Regions from separate parts of the Nocardioides pymetrozini genome, predicted to be linked through region 2. Evidence: riboswitches for the same ligand, from Rfam matches in the RefSeq annotation. Region 2 holds a riboswitch; the other holds the start of a gene.

Region 1 (3,146 bases), 560 kb from region 2:
CGGCGGCTGGCACGAACGGGTGCAGCCCGGCGAAGCCGGCCAGCGAGATCGGCTCCATCTCCGTGGTGGCGTTGAGCTTCATCGTGCAGGAGCCCAGCGGGATCATGCCGCGGTCGAGCGCATAGTCGCGGTTCGACAGCCGCGCGAGGTAGCGCAGCATCGAGGTCTCGTTGTGGTGGGTGTTGAACACCGGGTGGGTCAGGAAGTCCGTGGTGCGCTCAAGCTCGTCAGGGATCGCGCCGGCGACCGACCAAGGGCCGTCGACCGGCTCCGCCCCGAAGGCCTCCAGCACCGCGCCGATCGCCGAGCCCGACGACTCTCCCACGCTGATGCCGACATGGTCCGCGTCGACCAGCCGCAGGTGCGCTCCCCCCGCGCGCGCGGCGGCGACGATCTCCTCCGCGCGCCCCGGGACGGAGGCGAGGACCGTGTCGAAGAACGTGTCGTGCACCACCTCCACGCCGGCGCTGCGAAGTCGATCCGCGATCAACGACGCCAAGGCGTGGATCTGCTGGCTGATCGCCTTCAGCCCCGCCGGCCCGTGGTAGACGGCGTACATCCCCGCGGTGACCGCGAGCAGCACCTGCGCGGTGCAGATGTTGGAGGTCGCCTTGTCGCGGCGGATGTGCTGCTCGCGGGTCTGCAGCGCCAGCCGGTACGCCGGGCGGCCCTCCGCGTCGACCGAGACGCCGACGAGCCGGCCGGGGAGCTGGCGCTCGAGGCCCTCGCGCACCGCGATGAAGCCGGCGTGCGGGCCCCCGTAGAAGAGGGGGACGCCGAAGCGCTGCGCGGAGCCGACGACGACGTCGGCCCCCAGGGTGCCGGGCGCCTCGAGGAGGGTGAGGGCGAGCAGGTCCGCGGCGACGACGGCCAGTCCGCCGTGCTCGTGGACGGCGTCGATGACGGGCTTGATGTCGGCGACGCGGCCCGACGCGCCCGGGTACTGGACCAGGACGCCCGCGACCGGGCCCTCGGGCAGGCCGTCGGCGAGGTCGGCGACCAGGATCTCGATGCCGAGGCCCTCGCACCGGGTGCGGACGACGTCGATGGTCTGGGGCAGCGCGTCCGCGTCGACGACGAAGGGGCCCGCGGCCTTGCGGTTGGCCCGGTAGGCCAGCGCGACCGCCTCGGCGGCCGCCGTTCCCTCGTCGAGCAGGGACGAGCCGGCCGTCGTGAGTCCGGTCAGGTCGGCGACCATGGTCTGGAAGTTGATGAGCGCCTCGAGGCGGCCCTGGGAGATCTCCGGCTGGTACGGCGTGTAGGCGGTGTACCAGCTCGGGTCCTCGAGCACGTCGATGTGACGGGAGGCGAAGGGGGCGCTCATGAGCGAGGGAGGCTCCTGGGGTCGGGGTCGATGAGTCGATCGAGCCCTCCCCCTCTGTCGGCGCGCCGCTGCGCCTTCAGAGTTGCCTGCTCCGCACGGTCCTGGCGCCTGAGAGGTTCCGGGGAGGGATTGCCCCTTCGGCGCAGGCACGGGGCCTGACTCTCCCGTGCAGCATCAACAGCGAGTACAGGCTACCCCACGTTGCGGGCAGCGCGGCGAGCAGCGAGCTCGTCGCCGGCGACGGCGGCGTCGCCCTCGGCCTCGTTGGCGTGCTCGCTCGGGAGCTGCGCCAGCGTGCCCTCGATCTCGCGCCACACCCCGCCGATCGCGATGCCGAACACGCCCTGGCCGCCCTGCAGGAGGTCGATGACCTCGTCGTTGCTGGTGCACTCGTAGACGGAGGCCCCGTCGCTCATCAGGGTGACCTGGGTGAGGTCGTCGGTCCCGCGCTCGCGCAGGTGGCCGACGTGCAGGGAGATGCCGGCGTCGAGCAGGCGCTTGATGATCTTGAGGATCAGGATGTCGCGGAAACTGTAGAGCCGCTGCGAGCCGGAGCCCTTGGCACCGCGCACGCTGGGCTCGATCAGGCCCGTGCGGGCCCAGTAGTCGAGCTGGCGGTAGGTGATGCCGGCGGCGTTGCACGCGGTCGGGCCGCGGTAGCCCAGGTCGCTCGGCAGGGGCGACACGTCGTCGGTGAAGAGCAGTCCCTGCTCCTCGGCGGCAGCAGTCGCCGCGGTCACGTCCTGACCGACCTTCTCGGGCTGCTGCTCGTTCACGGATCCTCCAGGTCGCTGCGCCGATGCGCGGGTTGCACTGCTGTGGTTCGACCTCCTCACGGTACGGCCGCGGTGTCCGGCCGGTCAAAGAGGTGGCTGGGCGTGTCGCCGAAAACCCTCAACCTGAGGCTGAGGTTCAACCCTCCGCGCCGAAGTCCTCCGGCGAGACGTGGTCGAGGAACTCGCGGAAGGCCTCGACCTCGTCCTCCTCCTCGGCGGGCGCGGCGAGCCCCGCCTCGGCGAGGACGTCCTCGTCGCAGTAGATCGTGGTGCCCGTGCGCAGCGCGAGGGCGATCGAGTCCGAGGGGCGCGCGCTGACCTCGACGCCGGACGCGAAGACGAGCGTGGCGTAGAAGACGCCGTCGCGGACGTCGGTGATCCGGACCTCGCTCAGCTCGTTGCCGGTGGCGGTGAGCACGTCGCGCATCAGGTCGTGCGTCAGCGGGCGCGGCGGGACGACGCCCTGCTGGGCGAACGCGATGGCGGTGGCCTCGACCGCACCGATCCAGATCGGCAGGTAACGGTCACCCTCGACCTCGCGCAGCAGCACGATCGGCTGGTTGGACGGCATCTCCACCCGGACACCCATCACATCGACCTCGCGCATGCGTCCAGCCTACTGCGTGGGGACAGACGGCTCAGATGCGACGCAGGCCGGCCTTCACCAGTGTCGCGTGCAGCCGCACGGAGAGCGCCGCGATCTCGCTGACGGTGTCCTCCGCGCGGGCGCTCGCGCCGGCATCGCGGCCCTTGCGCGGCGTCACGACCTGCTGGATCAGGCCGACCTCACGGTCGGCCGCGGTCCGGAAGGCGCGCAGGTGGCGCGGCTCGATGCCGTAGTCGGCGAGCTCGCGGGCCGTCTGCGCGACCACCAGCGCGTCGGTGTCGTAGTGGCCCGTCGGCGAGGGCGTGATGATCGCGAAGGACTCGAGCTGGCCGAGCAGCTCCTCGTCGATCTCGGCGATCTTGAGCAGCTCCTTGCGCGAGAGCCGCAGCCGGTCGGTACGGCGGAAGGACTCGGGCGCGGGCAGCCCGTCGGCGCCCAG
Region 2 (3,146 bases):
CACCGTCTCGTCGGCCACCACGCGGTCCGCGCCGACCTGGCTGTCGTCGAGCACGAAGCCGCCGCCCACCGAATAGTAGGTGCGTGCCCGCAGCTCGGCGCCGGCCGCGTCGAAGGCGGTGAAGACCATGCCGTTGGGGTGCGCCGGCAGCGACTGGCGCCGGTGCATGACGACGTCGTCGGCCTCGAAGCGGACCGGGTGCGTGCCGGCGAGCCGCAGCTCGCCCTGCTCGAGGATCGCGGCCACGCGGTCGTCGTACGTCGCGGTGTCGGTGGTCGCGGGGTCGTCGCCCTGAAGGCCGAGGATCACCGCCTTGACCGAGCCGTGGCCGTGCCCGGTCGCGCCGAGCGAGCCGAAGAGCTCGGCCCGGACGCGGCGGACCCGGGTGAGCTCGCCGTCGGCGGCGAGCCCCTCGGCGAAGGTCCGCGCGGCGCGCATCGGGCCCACGGTGTGCGACGACGACGGCCCGATGCCGATCGAGTAGAGGTCGAAGACGCTCAATGCCATGCGATCACCGGCTTCTGCGTTCCATGGATCGACGGTACATCCGCGCTGCGCGGCACGCGGAGCATCCGACGCGGGGCAGCCACACGCCGGGCAGCCTCACGCCGAGGCCACCAGCGCCTCGTAGGCGGCGGCGTCCAGCAGGTCACCGGTCGCGGTGACGCGGACGACGAACAGCCAGCCCGCGCCGAAGGGGTCGCTGTTGACCAGGCTGGGGTCGGCGTCGACGGCGGCGTTGACCTCGACGACCTCGCCCGTGACGGGCGAGTAGAGGTCGCTGACCGACTTGGTCGACTCGAGCTCGCCGCAGGCCTCGCCGGCACTGACGGTGCTGCCGACGGCCGGCAGGTCGACGTACACGACGTCGCCGAGGGCGTCGGCCGCATAGCCGGTGACCCCGACCCGGGCGGTGTCGCCGTCGACGGCGATCCACTCGTGCTCGGCGGTGTACTGGAGGTCGGTGGGGTGGCTCATGGTCGGTCTCCTCGCGGTGGGTGGCTCAGGGTGTGGTCGCGGTCAGCGGGCGCGGGTGTAGAAGGGCAGCTCGACGACGTCGGCGTCCTCGCGGGCGCCGCGCAGCGAGACCTGCAGCCGGGTGCCGGGCGTCGCGAGCGCGGGCGGCACGTACGCCATCGCGATCGGGCGCTCCAGCGTCGGAGACGGCGCGCCGGACGTGACCTCGCCGACCTCCGCCCCGGTGGCGGGGTCGAGGACGGGATACCCGGCGCGCGGGGAGCGGCGGCCGCTGGCGACCAGGCCGACGAGGACCCGCCGGGGGCCCTGCTCCTTGCGCGCCGCCAGCGCCGCCTGCCCGACGAAGCCCTCCGGCTTGTCGAGCGCGACCACCCGGCCGAGGTTGGCCTCGTACGGCGTGGTGTCGCGGGTCAGCTCGTTGCCGTAGAGCGGCATGCCGGCCTCGAGACGGAGGGTGTCGCGGCAGGCGAGGCCGGCCGGGACCAGCCCGTGCGGCTCACCCGCCCGCTGGAGCGCGTCCCAGACAGCGGCCGCGTCGGCGGGCCGGCAGTAGACCTCGAAGCCGTCCTCGCCGGTGTAGCCGGTGCGGGCGACCAGCGCGTCGGCGCCGGCGACCGAGCCGGCCTCGATGGCGTAGTACCGCAGCGACGGGACGTCGAGCTCGGTCAGCCCGGCCAGGATCTCCGCGGACGCGGGCCCCTGGACGGCGAGCAGGGCCCAGTCGGCCGAGCTGTCGTGCACGGTCGCGTCGTGGCCCTCGGCGCGGGCGGCGATCTCCGGCGCCACGACCGCGACGTTGCTCGCGTTGGCGACGACGAGGAAGTGCTCGTCGGCCAGCCGGTAGACGACGAGGTCGTCGATGATGCCTCCGTCCTCGGCGCAGATCATGGAGTAGCGCGCGCGGCCGACGCCGATCGCCGACGGGCGGCCGACCAGCGCGCGGTCGAGCGCGGCGCCCGCGCCGGGTCCGGTCAGCTCGATCTCGCCCATGTGGGTCAGGTCGAAGAGCCCGGCGGCGGTGCGGACCGCCCGGTGCTCGGCGGTCTCCGAGCCGTAGCGGACCGGCATCTGCCAGCCCGCGAAGTCGGTGAACGAAGCGCCCAGGGCGGCGTGGACGTCGTGCAGCGGCGTACGCCGCGGGGTCCCTGAAGGAGTGGTCATCGGGAGGCTTCCTCGTGAGGCACGGCGGAGCCGTGCTCGTGGCTGGGTTGCCTCCCCGCTCTGTCATCGGGACCTGAGAGCTTCGCCGCCCGCGCGGGCGGCTTGCACCGTGGGTGCGGACCGGTGGATCCGGTCCGGCTTTCCAGAGTTCGCCTCGTCCCGGCGGTCAGGGGGCCTGAGAGATTCTTGGGGAGATTTGCTCCTTCGGCGCCCCGTCCTCGAGGGACAGGGACTCTCCCGCCGGGGTTCGAACGGCGCGTTGTTCAGTTGTGGGCCCTGCTCGTGGTGCCGGGGTCGGTGCCGTGGGTCGTCGTACGACCGCGCCGAGCATACGGCATCCGGCGCCCGACGCCCGTACGATCTGCCGGTGCCCAGCCCGTACTTCGTCGACCCCTCCGAGCAGCTGACCGGAATCGACCCCGACGAGCTCGCGATCACGCTCAAGGTCCTCGCCCAGCTCCCGCAGCTGCCGCCGGACCACGACGACATCCGCACCGTGAAGCGGGCGGCGTCGTACATGTACAAGCTGCTCAAGAAGTCGCGGCGGGCCGAGATCCGCATGGAGCGCCAGCGCCACGACCAGGACATCATCGAGCGCACGGCCACCGGCTCCCCGATGCGGATCGACGACGAGACGGCCGGCATCCCACTGGTCTCCACCGCGCAGGGCGCCTTCGCCGGTGAGCTGCTCACCGCCCGCGGGTGCTACATCTGCAAGGAGGACTTCACCCTCGTCGACGCCTTCTACCACTGGCTGTGCCCGCGGTGCGCCGCGATGAGCCACGCCAAGCGGGACCAACGCACCGACCTGAGCGGCAGGCGTGCCCTGCTCACCGGGGGCCGCGCCAAGATCGGGATGTACATCGCCCTGCGGCTGCTCCGCGACGGCGCCCACACCACGATCACCACCCGCTTCCCGAAGGACGCGGTGCGCCGGTTCGCCGCCATGGAGGACTCCGCCGACTGGCTGCACCGGCTCAAGATCGTCGGCATCGACCTGCGCGACC

Evidence for each region. A riboswitch is a leader RNA that binds a small molecule or an ion and turns the genes downstream of it on or off. The one in region 2 is predicted to bind glycine.
Region 1: linked by a shared signal. The riboswitch ahead of gcvP (aminomethyl-transferring glycine dehydrogenase) and the one ahead of gcvT (glycine cleavage system aminomethyltransferase GcvT) in region 2 are both predicted to bind glycine.

What each region holds. Positions count from the first base shown of each region.
Region 1 covers NZ_CP175556.1:2,048,872-2,052,017, reverse strand. The annotation lists gene gcvP (aminomethyl-transferring glycine dehydrogenase) at 1-1,324, opposite strand, end outside; glycine riboswitch at 1,411-1,501, opposite strand; gene ACJ5H2_RS10040 (MerR family transcriptional regulator) at 1,516-2,100, opposite strand; gene ACJ5H2_RS10035 (bifunctional nuclease family protein) at 2,237-2,707, opposite strand; gene ACJ5H2_RS10030 (MerR family transcriptional regulator) at 2,739-3,146, opposite strand, start outside.
Region 2 covers NZ_CP175556.1:2,608,379-2,611,524, reverse strand. The annotation lists gene ACJ5H2_RS12740 (L-serine ammonia-lyase) at 1-507, opposite strand, end outside; gene gcvH (glycine cleavage system protein GcvH) at 604-978, opposite strand; gene gcvT (glycine cleavage system aminomethyltransferase GcvT) at 1,021-2,139, opposite strand; glycine riboswitch at 2,293-2,389, opposite strand; gene ACJ5H2_RS12725 (SDR family NAD(P)-dependent oxidoreductase) at 2,507-3,146, shown strand, end outside.